Blastopirellula sediminis: one gene and its partners. The protein of the gene in region 1 interacts with the protein of each later gene in a pairwise test. Links are inferred from orthologs where the notes say so. Each region holds a gene or a part of one and is shown on either strand. Other genes may lie near its edges.

Region 1 (8,369 bases):
TCACCAGGTGATTCTTCTCTCCCTTTTTCACCTCAAACGTGATTCCGCTGGTCGAGAACGCGGTGTACTTCTGCGGGATCAGCGACTTGGCGACTGGCGCTTCCATGCCGGGGTCGACCGGTTTGCTGGTACCTGCGTGGGCTTCGGTGACGTTGACCAGCACTTCGTTCAGGCCGACGATCGCGCCGTCGCCGTCGCGATAGGTGGACATGGTGAAGGAGCCGTCCGGTTGGATATCACCGGTTGCGGGAGTGCCGGCCTTAGGGCGGAAGCTGACGCTGCCATAAGGAAGCGGTTTGCCGTTGTAGATGACTTCGCCGGTGGTCGGCGCCGTATCGAGGCCGGCGCCTCGCCCGCAGCCGAAAAGCAGTATGCAGAAACAAACGGCGACGGCCCATCGATCAAAATGCAGCATCGAAAATCTCCAAGAACAAACGTCCCACGCGTCAGCGAAACCAGCGAACCGCGGCGATGCGCTACGGAAGCTGAGCCGTTTCGCCGCCGTTGATGGTCGCCAACCCTCGGTAGACGTCGAAGTCGATCGTCTCCGGCAGGAAGTGAACGCTGGCGTCGGCCATCAAAAAGTTAGCGCCGCCGGGATGCAAACTGATGAACGGCAGGTGGCTAAAGGCGACGCCGTCATTGCGGTCGCGGCGAGAATTGATCGTGTCTTGATAGATCACCTTCGCGCCGTAATACGCCTGATTGCTGAGAGCGCCGATGACCCAGACGCGAACGTTGCCGGGATAGCCGCTGTTGGTTCCGGTTCGATCGCGATGGGTGTACTCGCCGATCATCAAGGTATTGCTCATGCCGTCGGTAATGTCGGCGGCGCGACGAGAGCCGTCGAAGCGGAAGACGCCGTTGTTCGGAATCCTGCCATGGGCGGCCGAGATTAGCGTGCTGTCCTTCGTTGGGTCGTTGTAATAAACGCCGCCGACCCCTTGGTAGGTGAAGAGTGCGCCATCCGAGTACGCGGTCGCTGAGGTGCTGATCTCTTGACCGTTGTAGCTGGGACAGAAAAACGCGTTGACCGGCGATTTGCGGACGTTGGCGTTCTGCGTCGAGTCGGGCGAGTACGAAAAGTTGTATTGGTCGTAGAGCGAGTTCTGTTCAAGGAACGGCAGGATCGCCACCGCCAGGCCGTGCGAGTTCCAGGTATTGGTCGCTGCGACGTAAAAGGCGCCCGGCGGAAGATTGGTCGGATAAGTGTCCATGTAGTTGTGGCAGGCCAATCCCATTTGCTTCAGATTGTTGCTGCACTGCATCCGTCGGGCCGCTTCCCGCGCTTGCTGCACGGCCGGAAGCAGGAGGGCGATCAAAACGCCGATGATCGCAATGACGACCAATAACTCGACCAGCGTAAAACCTCGCGAATTGCGCATGGAAGTGCTCCCGCAGGTAATTATGAGAAAAAAGAATAGCGCCAAATGAATGGATGAGAGATCGTCCAAATGGGGGAGAGATCCGCCCGCGCAAACCTTAGCCGCACTTGGCAAAGGTAGATTGACCCGTACTAGACGATCTTTATGGAAATTGTAGCCGTCGAAACTTGCGCGCTAAATAGTTCGTGGCAATAAAAATGAAAAATAATTAAGCGAAATTGAGCTCGGCAATACCTTGCTGGATGTTTGCGAAGACTGGAGTGGCTGGCTAAGAGAGTGGAATCTCTTGCCGATCGTAGGCCAACTGCATGTTGCGCGGCAGCTTGGCGTTCGTCTCCTGATGATCCATGCGGCAGGAGATGTGGGTGAAGTAGGTCTGCTTGGCGCCGATCCGCTCGGCCACGGCGACCGCTTCGTCCAAAGAATAGTGCGTCGGATGAGGATCGAAGCGCAGGGCGTCGAGGATCAAGACGTCGAGCCCTTGGAGCAGTGGGAAGCTTTCTTCCGGGATTTCGTTGGTATCGGTGCAGTAGGCGATATTGCCGATCCGGAAGCCGAGAACGTCGAACCGCGGGCCATGTTTCAGGCGAATCGGGGTCACCAGAGCGCCCTGGGTGATAAACGGGGTCAACCCAATCTCGCGAAATTCTAGCGCTGGCGCGGCGCCGATGTGGGTCGGCGTGAGGTTGGAGAAGGCGTAGTCGTAGGCGGTGCGGATCCGCTTTTCGACCTGCGGCTCGCAGTACAGCGGCACTGAATGCCCCAGGTAGAACTGAAATAGCCGCAAATCGTCGAGCCCGTACAAATGGTCGGCATGCTCGTGGGTGTAGGCGACCGCATGGACGATGCCGATGTCTTCCCGCAGCAGCTGCGACCGCATGTCCGGCGGGGTGTCGATCAGCAGATTTCCTTCCGGCAGACCCCAAATGACCGAGCACCGCATCCGCTTGTTATGCGGATCGCTACTGGTGCAAACCGGGCAGCCGCAGCCGATCGCGGGTACGCCGACCGAGGTCCCTGTCCCGAGGAGGATCAATTTTCCGCGAATATCGCGGGTTTTTACAGGTTTGACGGCGGAGTTCAAAAGTCAGGCGACCTAAAGTGTTGAGGAAACTGGCGTTTGGTCGAGTCGCAGCTTGCAGATAGGGCTGACTGGATGATTGTTTCGGGGAGCCGCGAGCTTTTCAACCGCAGGAAGCGCGAAGTCGCGATCTTCCTGCGCTTCTACAACTTGGGGCAAAGATTGTCCCGATTTGAGCGAAGAGCCCAGTTGGCCCGGGATCGAAGCGCGGTTGACCGGGTGATATAATCCTTATAAGCTACCCAGCGGAAAGGGTTTGCGCACATTTTGCCTGCGCAATTCATGTCTTCTTCGGGACATTTTCACCTCTAACCTTTCCCTATTTTTAGACCCGACATAAGCAAAGCGACCGATGGAGCTTTTGGAACGGATTTGGGAGCAGATTTGCGCGTTTTTCGGCGGGCTGCTCGGCGGTTTTGAACGACTGATCACGTCGATCTTCGGATCGTCGAACGCTCGGTACGTGAAACGACTGCAATCCAAAGTCGACGCAATTAGTGCGCTCGAATCGAAATACGAAGCGATGACCGACGACGAGCTGCGCGATCAAACGCGGCTCTTCAAGCAACGTCTTGCCGCCGGCGAAACGCTCGACGATCTGATGATCGAGGCGTTTGCGGTTTGCCGGGAAGGTGGGAAGCGTTTCCTCAACATGCGCCACTACGACGTGCAGATGCTCGGCGGGATGGTGCTGACTTCGGGGGCGATCGCCGAAATGGTGACCGGGGAAGGTAAAACCCTGGTCGCGACGCTACCGGCCTATCTGAACGCGCTGGCAGGGAAAGGGGTGCACGTCGTTACGGTGAACGACTACCTCGCCCGCCGCGACATGGAATGGATGGCGCCTCTTTATCGCGGTCTCGGCCTGACGGTCGGCACGATTCAAAGCAACATGCCGGTTCGTCAGCGGCAAGAGTCGTACTCGTGCGACATCACCTACGGTACGAACAACGAGTTCGGCTTCGACTACCTGCGCGACAATATGCGCCCAGCGGCGCGCGGCGACGATCGCTTCCCGAAAGATTGGCAGCAATCGCAAGGTCGCTTGCACTTCGCGATCATCGACGAAGTCGACAACATCTTGATCGACGAAGCGCGGACGCCGCTCATCATCTCAGGTCCGGCCAATCAAGACAAACAGAAATACGAAACCGCCAACGACATCGCGCGTACGCTGAAGAAGGACGTTCACTTTGAAGTGAACGAAAAGGATCGCAGCACCAACCTGACCGACGAAGGGGTGCGCGAAGCGGAACGTCTGGCGAAGGTCGAAAGCTTCTACACCGCGGGCAACATGGAGTGGCCCCACCTGATCGACAACGCCCTGAAGGCGCACTTCCTCTACATTCGCGACGTCAACTACGTCGTCGAAGATCGCAAGGTGATCATCGTCGACGAACATACCGGCCGTAAGATGGATGGTCGGCAATGGAGCGACGGGCTGCACCAAGCGGTCGAAGCGAAGGAAGGGGTGCCGATCAAGGAAGAGACGCAGACGCTCGCCACGATCACGCTGCAGAACTTCTTCAAGCTGTACGACAAGATCGGCGGTATGACCGGTACCGCGATGACCGAAGCGAGCGAATTGTGGAAGATCTACCAGTTGGAAGTGATCGCGATCCCGACCAACCGGACGATGCAGCGGATCACCCATCCCGACGTGATCTACATGTCGGAGAAAGAAAAATACGAAGCGGTCGCCGACGAAATCGAGCGGTTCCACAAGTGGGACGTCCTCGAGATGAGAGACGGCAGCGAACGCTGGGGCCATATCCTTCGTGAAGACGATAGCGTCGTCGTCTTTGAAGAGAAGGGGAGCAAAGGGAAGCAGGAATTCCCCCGCTCGCAGATTCGCCACATTCAGAAAAAGGGACGTCCGGTTCTGGTCGGTACCGTCTCGATTGAAAAGAGCGAACGGTTGTCGCACCTACTCGAACGCCGCGGCGTTCGTCACCAGGTCCTCAACGCCAAGCAGCACCGCCGCGAAGCCGACATCGTCGCGCAAGCGGGCCGCATCGGATCGGTGACGATCGCCACCAACATGGCTGGTCGCGGTACCGACATCATCCTCGGCGGTAACCCCGAAACGCTCGCTTGGGCGCAACTGCAAGACAAATACCCGACTCGTCTGGAAGTGCCGGACGAAGAGTGGGACGCGCTGATCGCCGAGATCGAAGGGCGCGAAAAGATGAAGGAAGAAGGGAAGGTCGTCCGCGAGTTGGGCGGTCTGCATGTGATCGGCACCGAGCGGCACGAGTCGCGACGTATCGACTTGCAGCTACGCGGTCGTTGCGGTCGCCAAGGCGACCCCGGCAGCAGCCGCTTCTTCCTGTCGCTGGAAGACGACCTGATGCGGATCTTCTTTGGCGAATGGATTCGCGGCTTCCTGATGAACATGCCCGGCGGGATGAAGCCTGGCGAAGCGATCGAAAGCCGAATGGTGACGCGCCGCGTCGAAGGCGCCCAGAAGAAGATCGAAGAACGCAACTTCGACATTCGTAAGAATCTGCTCGAAAGTGACGAAGTGATGGACGAGCAGCGCAAGCGCGTCTACGGCTTCCGTCAGCGGATTCTGGACGGCGACGACTGCAAAGAGCTGATCCTCGACATGGTCGAGCGGCAGATTGACCGTTTCGTCGACATGCTGCTGGCCAAGGATTACGGCGTCGAAACCTTCGCCCGTTGGGGCGGCGTCGAACTGTCGTGCGAACTCGATCCTCGCGACTATCGCGGTCTCGACATCAATGCCGCGTCGGAGCACGCTAAGGACGAAGCGGAACGTCAGGCCGAATCGAACGTCATGGCGGCGATTGACGAAAACCTGCCGGGCGAAGAAGAAGAGTCGGAATGGAACTGGCAGGCGATGGCCCGCTTCTCCAATTCGATGTGGAAGACCAACTTCAGCGATCGCGACCTGAAGAAAGTGGGCCGCGATCATGTCGATACGCTGCTGGTCGAAAAGGCCCGCGAACAGATCCAGAAGATCGACCTGTCGGAAGGGGCGAAGTTCCTCGATCCCGACTTCGGCTACAAGAGCCTGGCCGGTTGGGTCCGCTACAAGTTCGATTTGCAAGTTGCGGTCGAAGACCTCCGCGATAAGAGCAAAAAAGATATCGCGGACATGATTCTGGAGAAGGCGAAAGACGCCTACGAACAGAAGGAATCGCAATACCCGGTTCTGGCGGGGATCTACAAGTTCAGCGACAAGAAAGATGGCCGCTCGCGTTTGGATCGCGAAGCGCTCGTCGATTGGGCCGCGCGACGCTTTGAGATCAACATCGACCTGGAAGACATCAAGAGTAAGCAGCGCGAAGAAATTCAAAGCCTGCTCGAAGAGAAGAGCCGCGGGCACATCCAGCAAGCGGCCGAAAAGCTGCAGAAGGTCCGCGACAAGGTCGCTTCGATCTACGAATCGGGCTCCGATAGCCAAACGGTCTCGATGGTGAGCGGCGGCAACGGCAAGCTGAACTCGCTGTCCGATTGGATTCGCTCGACGATCCAGAAAGACGTCGATCCGGATGAACTCGCGTCGCTTGATCGGGCCGAACTCGAAAAGCGTTTGATCCGCGAAGTCAACGAACGCTATCGTCCGGAAATGACCCGAATGGAACGGAGCGTCTTGCTGGAACTGATTGATTCGATCTGGAAGGATCACCTGCTAGCGATGGACCACTTGAAGAGCGCCGTCGCGTTCTCCGGTTACGCTCAGGTCGACTCGAAGGTCGAATTCAAACGCGAAGGTATGCGTTTATTCGAGACGATGTGGCAGTCGATCGGCGAGCGGGTCACCGACCTGGTCTACAAGATCGAAAGCTTGAACGAAGACTTCGTCAGCTCGACCTGGACCGAAACCGAAGCTCGTCACGACGAAGCCGGCTCGGCCGCGGCCGAAATGGCTCGTCAGCACGAATCAAGCGAAGGCTCGACCGGAACCGAACCGGAAGTGGTCGAACCGATTCGTAACGCCGGCAAGCGGGTTGGACGTAATTCTCCTTGTCCCTGTGGGAGCGGGAAGAAATACAAAGATTGTCATATGGGCAAAGACCGCGGAGTTACGTAGCATACCTGCCGATAAACAGAGTGCGGAGCCGGCCGGCGCTCCGCGCTCAGTTCCCTCCTGAGAAACGCCCTTCGATCGGCTCACCTCGAAGCGGCGTCGCTGAAAAGCAATAAGAGCCCGGGAAAGGATTCCCCATGGGTTGGTTACTCAACATCATCTATCTTGGCGCTCTCACTGCGGCCATGCCGTTTTTCGCCTGGTCGACGCTGGTGCGCGGACGTCGCCGCGGCGGTCTGTTGCAAAAGTTCTTTGGCCTGGTCGCCGTTCGTAAAGGGGATCGTCCCTGCGTCTGGCTGCATGCGGTCAGCGTCGGCGAAGTCAATCTGCTAGCAACCATCATTCAGGCGGTCCGCAACCAATCGCCCAGCGTTGATATCTACGTCACCACGACGACCAAAAGCGGATACGAATTGGCGCGGGCTCGCTATGACGATTGCGTCGTCAGCTACGCGCCGCTCGATTTCACCTGGGCGGTGAAGACGGCGCTTCGCCGCATTCGCCCGCAGACGTTGATCCTGGCCGAACTCGAAATCTGGCCGAACCTGATTTCGATCTCGAAGGCCCGCGGCGTCAACGTCGCGGTGGTCAACGGACGACTGAGCGAAAAGAGCTATCAAGGCTATCGCCGCGTCTCGTCGCTGCTCCGACCGGTGCTGCGGAAGCTCGATTGCATCGCGGTGCAGGACTGGACCTATGCCGAACGTTTTGTCGCCTTGGGCGCTCCGGCCAAGCGGGTGATCTCTACCGGTTCGCTCAAGTTCGACGGCGCCGAAACGAATCGTCGCAATCTGAAAACGATGCGCCTGCGACGCTTGGCCGAGATTCCGGCCGACGCGATCGTCTTTCTCGCCGGCAGTACGCAAGCGGGCGAAGAAGAAGCGGCGCTCAATGCATTTCTGGCGGCCAAGCCGCGTCATCCCAATTTGCGACTGATCTTGGTGCCGCGGCATCCCGAGCGGTTTGACGAAGTCGCCGCGATGCTCGACGAACGGGGCGTCAATTGGTCGCGACGATCGTCGCTGGAACATAGCGTGGTCGATCCGACTGCCTGTGTGCTGTTGGTCGATACGGTCGGCGAATTGGCGGCGTGGTGGGGCGTGGCCGACGTGGCGTTTGTCGGCGGCAGCTTTGGTCGCCGCGGCGGTCAGAACATGATCGAACCGGCCGCTTATGGCGCCGCGGTCAGCTTTGGACCGAACACGAAAAACTTCCGCGACATCGTGCAGATGCTGCTCGAAGAAGATGCGGCTGTGATGGTCGCCGACGAAGCGGCGCTGATTGAGTTCGTCGGTCGCTGCTTAGACGAGCCGGAGTATTGCGAACTGTTGGGCGATAACGCCCAGCAAGTGGTCGCGTCGCAGATTGGCGCCGTCGAACGAACGATGGAAGCCCTGCGCCCTTTCTTGCCGGCGCCGGAGTTTATTCGTCACCGGATGGCGGCGTAGTTTCCGGTTCCGCCTGCGCAGATCCTGCTCGCTCGCCGAGCCATTGAATAGACTGTGCAACTCCCCCTTCGAGCGTCACGTCTTCCGCATTATCGGCGACGAACTTGACGTCAACGTCGTGCTCGGTCAATGTCTGCGCGAAGTCCTGCACGTCATCAAAGTCGAGCGATTCCTCTTCCTGCGGGTAGTAGAGAAAGACGGGGCACTTGATCCCTTCGGGGTGGCTGCTGGGCGTTTGCTCGCTCTCGTGGAAGATGAACATGTCGGTCGTCTCGTCGGTTCGCCGTTTGGTATCGATACAAGGAGCCAGAGCGACGCAGCCTGCCAATCGCGGTTCGTTTTCGGCTAACAGTAGCGAGATCGTGCCCGCGAAATCTGATCCGGCGGCGTAAATTCGC
Region 2 (6,763 bases), on another replicon or contig:
GAAACGGTTGCTGAGCGGCGACCAGCGGATCGATCTCGGCTTCCGGCGACGTCGGCAGGAACAAGTAGGCGAGCCAGCTTGACGCGGGGACTCCTTCGCCGCGCCATGCCATCATGCCAATCGCCAAGCTATTGTGCGTGACGTGGTAGGCCATACACGCGAACAGACTGCGCGATTGAACGGCGAGGAAGCCGATCAAAATGCCGACGACCGTCGCGGTGAACGTTTGGGCCAAAATGCCGTGCGTGATGCCGAAGAAGATCGCGGTGATGACGATCGCTCCCCATTTGTGCCCCATGTGCCGCAGCCCTGACAGGATGAAGCCGCGGAACGCGAATTCTTCACAGACTGCCGGTAACGCCGCCATCAGCAGCAGAACGACGAAGAAGGGTAAACCCTCGAACGCCGGCTTCAGCAATTCGGCAAGGTGCTGCGTCGTCTCAGCGTCGACCGGAAACTGCCGGCTCGCAAACGCGCCAAGCATGATTGAAAAGGGATGGACGGCGAAGGCCAGCAATACGGCGGCCGGAATCGTCAATGCGTAAGGAAGCTTTAACAGGAACGTCTCTCGCCAGTCGCGGGCCAACAGCGCGGCCAGCGCCGCCACAGGGAGGACGATCGTGATCAACTGGAGCGCCACGATGTAAATGACGAAGCCGGTCCCGGTGGTCGGAGTCGTGAAGTAGGGACTCGCAAAATAACGAGCCATCAGAATCAGAAGTCCGGCCATTACCGCAGTTCCGGCGCGTGGGGTCGCGTTCCGATCGCGATAGAGATGGATCAGCCAGAGCTTCAGATCGAAGCGTTCGTTCTCGCTGAAGAGAACCGACTCGTTGTTGAATTGATCGATCGCCCAGCGAACCGACAGCCAGATGCACGCAGCGGTGACCAGGATCACGCCGGGAGCGTAAATCAGCGCGTCGTGGTAGTTCCCTTCCATCAGCGTCTTCATCAGCAGCAAGACGCCGGTCACTGGAATCAGGCTGTTGGCGAAGCTGATTTCGACCGAAGGAAGAATCGGCAGAATCACCAGCGGCAAGTTGACCATCAAGAGCGGGAGCAGATAGTACTGACCTTCTTTGCTGCTGCGAGCCAGCGCCGCGACCGCCAACGCAAGTGCGCTGAAGAGAGCCGCCATCGGAATAAGCGCGAGCAACAACCAGCCGACCGACCAAACCGGCGGCGGACCGAAGTTGAGTCTTCCGGCAGCGCCTGCCGCGGCGAGTTGTCCCATCACCAGCGTCGCGGTCATACCCATACTCGCAAGATTGAGTAGGGACGTTGCGATGCTGAAGGTCATGATCGCCAGCAGTTTGCCGCCGACGATCTCGGACCGCAGAGCAGGGCTGGAGAGGAGCGTTTCGAGCGTGCCACGTTCTTTTTCGCCGGCGCACAGGTCGATCGCCGGATAAAACGCGCCGGTTAGCGCCCAGACCACGACGATGAACGGGAAGATCTTCGACCAGAGGAACGAGCGGCGTTCCGGCTCATCCGACAGATCGACTTCGTCGACGGTAAACGGGTTGGTCGCTTCAGGCGGGACGTCGTGGGCCGCCAGGTTTTTTTCGATGACCTTATCGCGCCATCGCATCAGGATCGTCCAGAAGCGATCACGGGCGACCAGCGACTTTTCGCGGGCCGAGTTGACGAAGATCTGCGGCTGCGGAAACTCGGCCGCCGCTTCTTCGGTCGACGACGACTGCTCGCTTTTCACGTGATCCTGGAACTGCTTGACCCGCTCGGCGAATCCATGCGGAAAGTAAACGAGCGCGTCGAACTGACCATCCTCGATCGCGTCTTGGGCGGTTTGCCGAACTACTTCCGGATCGATGGTCGCTTCGAGAACCTCAATCTCGAACATCTCCGGCGACCAGTCTTTCTGCATCAAGTCGGCCGCGAAGTTTTGGCCGTCCAATAGCGGGGGCGACTCGGGAAGTTCCGCAGCGCCGACGATTTGCAGACGCGCCGGGTTCTGCTGGCGGAACTGCATCACCTGCATCACCAGCAAACCCATCAGCGGATAGAGCAGGACCGGCAGGATGACGATCGAGAAGAGGGTGCGGCGATCGCGCATTTGATCGCGCAGCTCGCGAAACAGAATCAGTTTGACGTTGGACCAACTCATGCGTTTTAGCTCTGCTCAGCCCCCGCATGATCAGCCATGTCTTCCGGCTCGCCGATGAGGTGGAAGAAGATTTCTTCCAGGTCAGGCTGCGAGTAGCGATCTCGCAGTTCGGCTTGCGTTCCTTCCGCCAGGATTTTTCCCTTGTACATGATCGCGACCTGGTCGCATAGCTTTTCGACTTCGCGCATGATGTGCGACGAAAAGATGATGCATTTCCCTTGCTCGCGAAGCTCGGCGATGATTTGCAACAGAGCGCGGCCGACGAAGACGTCGAGACCAAGCGTCGGTTCGTCGAATACCAGTACCGGCGGATCGTGTACGATCGCGCGGGCGATCGACACTTTTTGCTTCATGCCGGTCGACATCTTCGAGCCGAGGACGTCGCGCATCTCGTTCATCCGCAGCCGCGAAAAGATCGTCTGCATTCGATCCTGCAGCAAGTCTTCTTCCAGGCCGTACAAACGGCCGAAGTATTCGACCGTTTCCCACGCGGTCATCCGCTCGTAAACGGCGGTGTTGGTCGAGACGAAGCCGATTTGACGGCGGACCATCGCCGGTTCGGTGACGACGTCGTAGCCGTTGACCTGAACCGATCCGCTGGTGGGACGCAGGACGGTGCTGAGGATGCGGAGGACCGTCGTTTTGCCGGCGCCGTTGGGGCCGAGAAGCCCGTAGATCTGGCCGGGCATTGCGAACAAGCTAACGCGATCGACCGCCACAAATTTGCCGCGGCGGAGATCGTCGTAGGCTTTGACAAGTTCGCGAACGTGAATCATTTACGACCAGACGAAAGGGGAGCGTCTGCGGCTTGCCGGATGGGCGAACCTGGGATCGGCGTTATCCCTCATTGTGCAGTTAATTCTAAATGATGCGAGGGCCCGAACGGGCCCTCCAGACGCCATGGGACGAAGAGAGTTCGGCTTTGCCCGCGGTCGTTTCGGTCGTGCGGGTTGGCGCGATTAAGCCGAATTAATCGTTGTCGAATTTCAGGTCGTTCTCAGTCAGGATACGGAAGTTTTTCCTGGACAACGTCTCCATCGCCATTTCAATGTTGTCGGTCATCAGCGCCACAGCCGGACGATCGTTCGGCGTGTTGAGCAGCGGATAGGCCTGGACGATGTTCACTTCCGCTTGCAAGAGCGCCGTGCAAACTTGCAGCAGCGGCTGCGGACCGCTCGGCAATTCGAGACCAATCAGATCGCTTTCGATCAAAGCGAGCCCGGCCCGTTCGAGAATCTCGCGCCCTTGTTCCGGATCGCTGAGCAGGAAGCGGACGAACGCACACTCGGTCGAGTCGTTGATCGACAGGGCGACGATGCGGACGTTCGAGCCTTCGAATCGACGCACGATTTCGAGGAGCTGCCCAACGCGGTTTTCGAGAAACACGGTGAACTGCCGCAAAGAGGGGTAGTCTCGCCCGCGCATGGTTAAATAATCAGTACCAGATTCGCCGCCAGAGCTCATGGACATCCTTTCGTCAGCAGAATCGCCCCTGCGATCGCAGCGGCGGGTGACGCCTTTCGATTTACCTAACTATAGAATACGCTTGACCTTCGGTCAACTTAAAGATAGCCCGACGGAGTGGTCGTGATCACCAAGTACGAAATGCACATTCGAGTCCGGTACCAGGAAACGGACGCCCAAGCGCGTGTTCATCACGCGAACTATATCACGTATTTCGAGGTCGTTCGGACCGAAATGCTGCGAGAGGCTGGCTTTAGCTACCGCGAGATGGAAGAGTCGGGGCTCTTTCTGGTGGTCGCCGAAGCGGAATGCAAATACCGGGCTCCGGCCGTTTTCGACGACTTGCTCTGCGTTTCGGTCGAGACGGTCCGCGCCAAAGGTGTCCGGATCGAGAACCGCTACGAAGTCCGGCGGGACGGCGAGGTGATCGCGACCGGGCGGACGCTACTGGCGTGCGTCGATCGGAATGGGAAGCCGAAACCGATTCCGAAGCGACTTTGCTTGCCGGAGTAATGTCTTACTTCATCAACCGGGTTTGAATCGCCTGCATGATGCCGGCGGCGACTTCTTCTTTGGGGCCGGAGAGGAGAGCGACTGACGTGCCGGCGCGGTCGAGGATTTCGACCTGGTTCTCGGCGGCGTTCATCGCTTCGGGGCCGTTGAGCACGATCAAGTCGCAGTTTTTCTTTTCGAGCTTCACCAGCGCGCGGAAGCGAGCGTCTTCCGTTTCGAGCGCGAAGCCGACGACCCATTGCTGCGGCTTCTTCTTGGCGCCAATCGTCGCGACCACGTCGGGCGTTTCGATCAAGTGCAGCGTGATCGGTTGGCCGGTCTTGGCGATCTTGTGCCCTTCGACTCGTTCGGGGCGATAGTCGCACGGCGCGGCGACGCCGATCAAGCCGTCGCAACTGGGAAACTCTAGTTCGCACGCGGCGAGCATCTCTTCGGTGGTGATGACCGGGATGACGCGCGCTTCGATTGGATAGTCGACCTGAACCGGACCGGAGATGATCGTCACGTCATGACCAGCGGCGATCGCGGCGGCGGCGAGCGATGCGCCCATGCGACCGCTGGAGCCGTTCGTCATGTAGCGAACCGGATCGATGTATTGTCGCGTCGGACCAGAGGTGATCAGAATGTGGGCCACGTTCGCCCCGCTTTAGGAAAGAGTCGCCAGGCGAGCTTGAATCGCGGCGAGGATTTCATCCGGCTCCGACATCCGTCCGGCGCCTTGATCGCGACAGCTGAGCCAGCCCGAACCAGGGCCGACCATTTCGACGCCATCTTCAATCAGCTGCGCCACGTTGCGCTGCACCGATGGCTTAGCCCACATCTCGCGATTCATGGCCGGCGCCATCAGCACCGGACCAGTAAAGGCGAGATAGATCGTGCTGAGCAGATCGTCCGCAGCGCCTTGGGCGGTCTTGGCCAGAAAGTCGGCCGAAGCGGGCGCGATGCAGAGGAGATCGACCGACTTGGCGATTTCGATATGAGGGCCGAGCGGATAGTGCGGATCAAACGCATCGAGAGCCGGCGGTTTGCCGGTCAGCGCGGCGAAAGTCGCCGCGCCGATGAACTTGGTCGCCGCGGAAGTCAAAACGGTCGTTACCTCAACATCCGACTGCACGAGCCGGCTGACCAGCATCGCCGTCTTGTAAGCGGCGACGCCTCCGGTAACTCCGATCGCTACGCGGCGTTTGATCATAGATCGCCGCCGAAGTCGTCGAAGAATTGACCGCCGTCACCTTCGCCGGTGATGCGGACTTCGTTCGACATGTCGAGATGGATCTTGTCCTGCTTGATCTCTTCGAGCACGATTTCCATCTTGTTCTCGCTGGCGATGTTGACCAGCGGGCGGCTGCCGGCGTTCAGCGCGACCAGTCGCTTTTGGATCAGGGTCGAAAGCTTAAAGCGACCGCCGACCTTGTTGATGATGTATTCTTCTTTCAGTTCTTCCATCATAGCGCATCGTCTCCCGAATCGTTTTGAATCACGTCGGCTAGTCGCTGAACGGTTTCGTTCACAGCGCCAGCGTCGTTGACAATCTGATATTTGTATTTGTTCATCGCGGCCATCTCGCGTTTGGCGGTGGCCAACCGGCGTTGAATCGTCTCTTCCGACTCGGTCTTGCGACCGCGGAGTCGGCGTTCCAACTCTTCCTCGGTGCCAGGGCTGAGGAAGATCGTCACGGCAGACGGATACTGCTTGACGATTTCCATCGCGCCATCGACGTCGATTTCGAGCAACACCGAAATCCCATCGGCCAGTCGTCGTTCGACTTCGCTGCGGAGCGTGCCGTACCAGTAACCGTTGCCGAACACTTCAAACGTCTCGAGGAACTCTCCGGCCGCTTTGCGCCGCAGGAATTCTTCGGTCGTCAGGAAGTGGTAGTCCTTGCCGTCGACTTCGCCGGCCCGCGGAGGGCGGGTCGTCGCCGACACGCTCAACTCGAGTCGCGGCTCGGCCACGCCGAGCAGCTTCCGCACGACGGTCGTCTTTCCAGACCCCGACGGGCCGGAAAGGATCACCAGTTTGCCGGTTCGAGAGGAAGCCATATCGCGCCGTCGCGGTAAGGTCAGGTTAGCCGTAGCGGAACTCATTCGACGTTTTGTATCTGCTCGCGAATCCGTTCGATGCAAGTTTTCATTTCCACGACGCGGCGAGCGATTTCCGAATCGTTCGCTTTCGAGCCGATCGTGTTGGTCTCACGAAACATCTCTTGCGTCAGGAACTCGAGCTTGCGTCCTGCCGAATCTTCGTTTTCCATGATCGAAGCGTACTGATCGAGGTGGCTCTTCAGCCGGACGATCTCTTCCGAGATGTCAGTCCGATCGGCGAAAACGCCCACTTCGCGAATGACGGAGGCCGGATCGGTCGTCACGTCAAACTCTTCCAGCAGCTTGTTGAGTCGTTCGGTAATGCGGCTGCGATAGTTTTCAACTACCTGCGGCGCCAATTGCTCGACTTCGGCCAACTGCGAGGCGATCTCCTGGCAGTTGCTCGACAAGTCGGCGGCCATCGCCTTCCCTTCTTCGCGACGCATCTGCGTGAAGCGAGTCAGGGCTTCGTTCAGCACTTTCTCTAGCAGCGGCCAATCGGCGTCGACGTCGATCGCTTCGGAGTTCTTTTCTTCGATCACCCCGGGCAATTGCAGCAGGCTGTCCCAGTGGGGCG
Region 3 (6,971 bases), 560 kb from region 1 along the record:
CGACTCGTTTACCCGCTTCCGAAACGAGCGAGTCGATCCGGTTGCCGAAGAAGCTGTAAGCGACCATCGCCGGAATCGCAACGACCAGTCCCAACAACGTGGTGACCAGCGCCTGGCCGATCGCTTCGGCAAGCTCCGCCGGTTTGGGCGCCCCGTCGGTCGCGGCGATCGTGTTGAACGCGTTGATCATACCGAGCACCGTACCGGTCAGCCCCAGCATCGGCGCGATCTGACCAATCAGGCCGAGCACCTCAATCTTGCGGTAGAGCTGGCCGGTTTGCTCTTCCCCCGCCTCTTCGACCGCCGCTTTGTACTCGGCGAAACCGAACTCGGAACTGCGATACCGGGCGAGCCCCGCTTCGACGACGTACGCCAACAAGCTGCGACTGGCAGGGTGCTGACAAACCTCGATCGCTTCGTCGACTCTCCCTTCCTCCACCAGTTCGCTGAGATTGACGGCGATATCCTCCGGCATCAACACTTCTTTGCGAATCGTGAGGAAGTGCTCGACGATGAAGCCGACCGCGACGATCGACAAGATGCCGATCAAGGCGCCGACCACGCCGCCGTCCATCAGCGTATCAAGCAGCGTCCGCTGCGGCGTCGAGTCTTCTTCAACCGGCGCTTCGACCGTTTCCTCGACCGACAACGTTTCGCCGGCCGGTGGATTCTCTTGAGCCAGCAGCGTCATGCCGTACACGCCGGCCATCAAGACGAATGCGTACGCCAAAATGGCGCGGGCTCCTATGGTGCGTCTCATGCTTGTTCCTCAGTGGTCTTCGCCGCGGTTGATTTGGTCACGCAGCTTTTGTCCGAAATAGGCGCCGCTATAGTTCGTTAAAAGTTCTTTCCGCAGATTCCCCGCTTGTTTCGTATCGCCTGTTTTTTTCAAGGCGTTCATCGCGTCGTACAACGCAGCGGCCGACAACTCCGGCCGTCTTGCGCCTTCGATCGCCGGCACGTAGAGGAAGTCGAGCACTCCCTTTTCGACCGCCGACGTCATCACGTCCGCAGTTCGCGCCTTCCCCAACAGATAGTGGGCGATGCCGCGGTTGAAGGGATGCATCCCCGGCACTCGCGCTTCGAGCTGGACGATCGCTTGCGAATTTTCTCCCCGCGTTAGGTCCTCCATGGCCGGCGCGATCACGCGCCAGTCGGCGACCAAAGGATTGTCGGCACGCAGGTTTTCAAACGACTTTTCGGCCAGCGGCATGTCGCCGGCCGAGATCGCCAACGAACCGACGTAGACGAACGCCGCCTGCGGCAAGGGAGGCTGCAAATCTTGCGCGGCCGCCTTCACGGCCGGTAATGCGGCTTGGGCTTCGGCCGAGTCGAAGAAGATCGGTTCCAACTCAGGGGACAAACCGGTCGCCGTATCGAAGCTCAACTTCCGGCCGCCGGGCAAGGTCGAGGCCAAACCCGCTTTGCTGCGGAGCATACGCAGACAGCGGAAATAGGCTTCCAGCGCCGCAGCAGGACGGCCGAGCGCTTGTCGGCTCCACATCGTCGCCTGGCAGACGAGATAGGCGGTTTCGCTTTCTCGCTTGGCGTACGTGGAAAATAACGCCTCGGCTTGTTCGGATAAACCGCTGTAGTCGCCGACGCTGAGCCGTTGACGAAGACGGAACAACGGTCCGCCCAGGTCCTTCAGCAGCTTGTCGAACTCGGCCTGCTTGTTGCCGACGGTCCCTCGTTCGATCTGATCCCAACCGATGATCCCCTGCCCTTCGACGTTGACCCCGTCTTCGTCCAGGGAGACCACGTTGATGTTGTTGAGGATTTCGAGGTTGCGCAGGATCAGCCGATCTGCCCACGCCGGCGTCGCCGACCACAAGATGGCGAACAGCGCTGCCGAGATCGCAAGGAGTAAGGTCGGACTAGAACGCCTGCACATGGCGATACTCCCCTCCAGACTCGGCGGCGATTTGGCGCATCAGCGGCTCGGCGCTGCGATCCATGAAGGAAATCGCATGAACTTTAACTTTGCCGTCACCCATATCGTTGAGTCGTTTCACTTCCCCCACAACATTGTCTTCAAACAGACCGTCGGTCATGAAGAAGATCGCGTCTGGCCGCGGAGAGTACTTCAGTGCGATCTCAAACGCCGGCAGCGGATTGGTTCCGCCGGCCGGTCCAACCGTTTTCAGCCATTCCGATAACGCATTGAAATCACGTTTGGGGTGACGCCAACCGGTTTGCGGAAAAGGAACCGCCTGCGATTGGAAAAAGACGACCTGGAACTGGGCGTCCCGCGGCAAGCTGGAGACCGTTTCCAGAATCTCTTCTTTCACGTAGTCGAGCTTGGGGCCGGACATCGAACCGGAACAGTCGGCAATGATACAGAAACGGCGGCCTGCGGCTCGCAGTCCCATGAACGAAGCGCCGGCGCCGACGCCGCTACCTCCACCGCCGATCGTCGCTAACGAGCCAATCCCGCCACCCATCGCGCCGCTCGGCGTCAGCGCTGCGGTATCGATCAGTTCGCCGATATCGGTCGGCTCGGCGCTTGGTGGAGCGACTTCATTTAAGAGTTCGTCGACTTCGACCGTTTCGGAGACTTCACTTGCCGCCGCAACGGTATCTAGCGAATCGCCGCCGGAATCGTCCAGGCTCACTTCCGGCATGTCGCCGATCATCACGTCGACCCCGTCGCCGGTTGTGGACGATTGGAAGTTGCACGTGACCGAGGCGAAAAGGATCAACAACCCGGCATGAATAATGAACGAAATGAATCCGGAAATCCCGTCGTTCAGCCAGGAGTGAAATAGAGAGCCTTCGTGGTGCGGCTGGTCCGAGGCGAGAGCTTCAGCTTCGGGAAGCCGTACCACCTTATGACAATGAGGACAAACGACCTCGCCGCCCAACTGGTCGGCGGTGGCTCGCAGGACGTTGCCGCAATAAAAGCAGGTAAGCTGCATAGGGGGCAGAAGGGGAAAAGATGCCGCGCAACAGCGAAAGGAGGAGTCGACGCAAGTCGTTGACTGTTTACGACCTTATGGTAGGGGCCTGCTGGATATCGGTCAACGATCTGGCAGATGCGCGGCAAAGTTTCTACGGTTTTTTAAGTAGATCATTTTGGGGCGCCTTTTCGCGTTAACGGCGAGCCGCAAACCTCGATATTTTCGGGGGACAACAACGCATTTCTTCGCAAAATGAACTAGATTTCTTCACTTTTACGACAAGAGACGTCCGGTAGAGTCATTTTCGGAAAAGTCTTCCCAACTATAATTTTCGGTTTGCCCTCCAGCCTTAGCCCTCCACTTTCATTCCTTTAGGTGTCGCTTTGGACCGCAAGTTCTTTGCCGTATTGCTTTCGTTTCTGCTCGGCGTGATTGTCTCGACCGCTTTCGGCGGCGACTACATCCATCAGCTTCAAGAGCAAGGCATTACTACTAACCACTCGGATGCGGCTCACTGGGGTCCCGATGCGCAGAAGTACAGTTCGTGGACGAGCCACTCGAATCGCCTGATTCCGGTCTATACCTTTGGAACCAAAGGACAACCGGCCGGCATCGATCTGAACAGCTATACCGGCGAAAACAGCGTCTACCGTAGCGAAAACAAGCTCCGCGGCATCTTCGGCAAGCCGACCGAAGCGACCGTAAACCCCAACGCCGACTACATGGATCAAACCAACATCTTTGATCTGCAAAAGGCGGCGCTCGACGCAGGCAAGAAAAACATCTTTCTGGTCGTCTTCGACGGCATGGACTGGCAAACGACCCAAGCCGCGGCGATCTGGAACACGCAAAAGATTCCCTACACCGAAGGTCGTGGGAAAGGAACGCACTTCCAGGAATACGCCGCTGGCGGCACCACGCAGTTCGGTTTGATGGTGACCAGCCCGTTTTGCGATGACGCCGATTTCGACGTCAACAAACAAATCGTCAAGAGCGCCGGCGGCGGACTCTTTGGCGGTTACGACGTCACGCAAGCCGGATCGGGTCCCTGGGAACAGCCGACCGACATCCTCTATCTGATCGGCAAGTCGAGCACCAAGGATGGCGTGAAGCACTCCTATACCGACTCGGCCAGCAGCGCGACGAGCATGATGGGAGGCATTAAAACGTACAACGCCGCGATCGGCGTCGGCCCGCATGGCGAACGCCCGAAGACGATCGCCCACCTGGCCCAAGAACAAGGTTACCTGGCCGGCGCGGTCACCAGCGTGCCGATCAGCCACGCGACCCCTGCTTCGTCGTACGCCTACAACGTGACCCGCAACGACTACCAAGACATCTCGCGCGACATGCTCGGTTTGCCCTCGTCGAGCAACCCGAAAGATCCGCTTCGCGGCTTGGACGTCGTGATCGGCGCCGGATACGGCGTCAACGCGCCCAACGACAAAGGCCAAGGCAAAAACTACGAGAGCGGCAACAAGTACCTGGCCGACGAAGATCTGAAGAAGGCGAATATCGACAACGGAGGCAAGTATATCGTCGCGACTCGCACCCCCGGCGAAGATGGCAAACAGGTTCTCGACGCCGCAGCCGCCAAAGCGGCGAAGTCGGGCGAGCGACTCCTCGGCTACTTCGGCGTCGGCGGCTCGGGAGACGGCGCCGGTCACTTGCCGTTCCGTTCGGCCGAAGGGGATTTCCATCCGGCGATCGGCGTCGCCAAGAAGGCGATCGCGTATGACGAAGCCGACCTGAAGGAAAACCCGACGCTGGTCGACATGACCAAAGCGGCGATCGAAGTTCTCTCGAAAAACGACAAGGGCTTCTGGCTGTTGGTCGAATCAGGGGACGTCGACTGGGCCAACCACTCCAACAACATCGACGCGTCGATCGGCGCCGTCAACAGCGGCGACGCTGCGGTGAAAGCGATCACCGATTGGGTCGAAGCGAACAGCAACTGGAACGAGTCGGTTCTGATCGTGACCGCCGACCACGGGCACTACATGTTCCTGGACAAGCCAGAACTGCTGATCCGCCCCGAAAACCGCTAGAATCCCGCCCAAACTTCCCCTGGGGTCCCCCCAACGACGAAACGCCCGGTTGCCCGTACAATTGAACGCTTACGGGCGTCAGTGTTTCCGTGTTCGACCGGGGAATCGAATTGATGGCATCGGGAAAAAGCAGTTTCGAGCAGCTTCGCGTCGCGTCGTTTGAAAGTCGACGGGGCGAAGAGATGGGATCGCTGATCGAAAAGTTCGGCGGCCAGGCCTTCGTCAGCCCCTCGATGCGTGAAGTTCCGCTCGACGAGAACCGGGACGCGATCGACTTCGCCAACCATGTCATCACCGGCCAGATCGACGCCGTCATCTTCATGACCGGCGTCGGCTTTCAGCACCTGATGAAAGCGATCGAACGTCACGTCGATCGCCAGCAGTTTCTGAACGCTCTCTCCGACATCCCCACGATCGTCCGCGGCCCCAAACCGATGGCGGCGATGAAAGCGGAAGGGCTGACGCCGACGATTCGCGTTCCCGAACCGAACACATGGCGCGAACTGCTGCAAACGCTCGACGCCCAGTTCCCGATCGCCAATCTCAAGATCGGCTTGCAGGAATATGGCGTCGTGAATCCCAGCTTGATCGCCGGTCTGGAAGCCCGCGGCGCCGAAGTGGTTCAGCTGCACGTCTACGACTGGGACTTGCCGCTCGACACGCAGCCGCTCGCCAAGAACCTGGAACGAATCATTCGCGGCGACATCGACGTCGCCATGTTCACTTCGGCCAATCAGCTGAACCATCTGCTGAAGCTGGCCGAACAACAGCGCCGCAAAGACGAATTGCTCGCGGCGCTGCGCAGCATCGTCATCGCCTCGGTTGGACCGACGATGAGCGAACGTCTCCGCGAGTTCGGCCTGCCGGTCGACGTGGAGCCGATCCATCCCAAAATGGGACCGCTGGTCGCTGCGGCGGCCGAACAGTCCCACGCTATTCTCGTTCGCAAAAAACAAGTGAGAGCCGTCTTGTCCTCCAGCACGCCCCAGGCCGATCCCCGCACCGCCAAATGGTACGACAGCCCGTTCATGAAAGCCTGCCGTCGCGAGCCGACCGACGTCACGCCGGTTTGGCTGATGCGTCAAGCGGGACGCTACATGGCTGAGTATCGCGAAGTGCGAGCCAAGACCACCTTCCTGGAGCTCTGCAAGAATCCGCAGCTCTGCAGCGAAGTGATGTGCACCGCGGTGAAGAAGCTGGGCGTCGACGCGGCGATCATCTTCTCCGACCTGCTGCCGATTCTCGAGCCGATGGGTCTCGACCTGGAATACGCCCACGGAGAAGGCCCGGTCATTCACAACCCGGTTCGTGAAAGCGCCGACATTGATCGCGTGCTCGAACTGGAAAGCGCCGACTCGCTCCACTATGTGATCGAAACGGTTCGTCAAACGCGAGCCGACATGCCGGAACATATCCCGGTCATCGGTTTCGCCGGAGCGCCGTTTACGCTCGCCAGCTATGCGATCGAAGGGGGCGCGAGCCGCAACTATCTGTTCACCAAGACGCTGATGTATCGCGACCCCGACGCGTGGCGAGCGCTGATGGAACGGTTGGTCCGCGCGATCACCGTTTACCTCAACGCTCAGATCGCCGCCGGCGCGCAGTGCGTGCAGATCTTCGACTCGTGGGCTGGCTGCTTGTCGCCGGCCGACTACCGTCGCTATTTGCTGCCGCACATGAAAGAGATCATCGCCGGCATTACGCCGGGGACGCCGATCATTAACTTTGCGACCGGTAACCCGGCCTTGTTGCCGCTGTTGGCCGAAGCCGGCCCGGCGGTCGTCGGCGTCGATTGGCGAATTGGCCTGGCCGATGCGTGGAACACGATCGGCGAGAACTATGCGGTGCAAGGAAACCTCGATCCGGTCACGCTGCTGGCCGACCCGCTCGAAATCCGCCGCCGCGCGAAAGAAGTGCTCGATCAGGCCGCCGGACGCCCTGGCCACATCTTCAACCTCGGCCACGGCATCCTGCAACAAACCCCCGTCGACAACGCCATCGCGCTGGTCGACATGGTGCATGA

The links.
Region 2: the proteins of LOC68_RS28805 (region 1) and LOC68_RS06445 interact in binary tests that used the Escherichia coli proteins (3 or more experiments, as listed by UniProt). The link is inferred for Blastopirellula sediminis from one-to-one orthologs.
Region 3: the proteins of LOC68_RS28805 (region 1) and LOC68_RS23145 interact in binary tests that used the Escherichia coli proteins (3 or more experiments, as listed by UniProt). The link is inferred for Blastopirellula sediminis from one-to-one orthologs.

The regions. Positions count from the first base shown.
Region 1 is NZ_JAJKFT010000010.1:2,258,333-2,266,701, forward strand. Bases 2,429-6,726 are described here. They hold LOC68_RS28805 (preprotein translocase subunit SecA), read left to right. Parts: upstream 2,429-2,818; coding sequence 2,819-6,526; downstream 6,527-6,726. Other genes in these bases: LOC68_RS20825 (3-deoxy-D-manno-octulosonic acid transferase), read left to right, coding at 6,661-6,726. Outside these bases: hypothetical protein, read right to left, coding at 1-415; DUF1559 domain-containing protein, read right to left, coding at 477-1,385; MBL fold metallo-hydrolase, read right to left, coding at 1,654-2,421; more of 3-deoxy-D-manno-octulosonic acid transferase, read left to right, coding at 6,727-7,971; alpha/beta hydrolase family protein, read right to left, coding at 7,946-8,369. UniProt on the Escherichia coli protein: Required for protein export, interacts with the SecYEG preprotein conducting channel.
Region 2 is NZ_JAJKFT010000004.1:659,731-666,493, forward strand. What follows is about bases 2,716-5,407. They hold LOC68_RS06445 (acyl-CoA thioesterase), read left to right. Parts: upstream 2,716-3,712; coding sequence 3,713-4,102; downstream 4,103-5,407. Other genes in these bases: LOC68_RS06435 (ATP-binding cassette domain-containing protein), read right to left, coding at 2,716-2,901; LOC68_RS06440 (acetolactate synthase), read right to left, coding at 3,095-3,589; LOC68_RS06450 (phosphopantothenoylcysteine decarboxylase domain-containing protein), read right to left, coding at 4,107-4,736; LOC68_RS06455 (flavoprotein), read right to left, coding at 4,749-5,294; LOC68_RS06460 (DNA-directed RNA polymerase subunit omega), read right to left, coding at 5,291-5,407. Outside these bases: ABC transporter permease subunit/CPBP intramembrane protease, read right to left, coding at 1-2,125; more of ATP-binding cassette domain-containing protein, read right to left, coding at 2,131-2,715; more of DNA-directed RNA polymerase subunit omega, read right to left, coding at 5,408-5,551; gmk (guanylate kinase), read right to left, coding at 5,548-6,144; YicC/YloC family endoribonuclease, read right to left, coding at 6,186-6,763.
Region 3 is NZ_JAJKFT010000010.1:2,816,193-2,823,163, reverse strand. What follows is about bases 2,716-5,615. They hold LOC68_RS23145 (alkaline phosphatase), read left to right. Parts: upstream 2,716-3,283; coding sequence 3,284-4,948; downstream 4,949-5,615. Other genes in these bases: hemE (uroporphyrinogen decarboxylase), read left to right, coding at 5,062-5,615; LOC68_RS23150 (vWA domain-containing protein), read right to left, coding at 2,716-2,918. Also shown: MotA/TolQ/ExbB proton channel family protein, read right to left, coding at 1-760; hypothetical protein, read right to left, coding at 770-1,894; more of vWA domain-containing protein, read right to left, coding at 1,878-2,715; more of hemE, read left to right, coding at 5,616-6,971.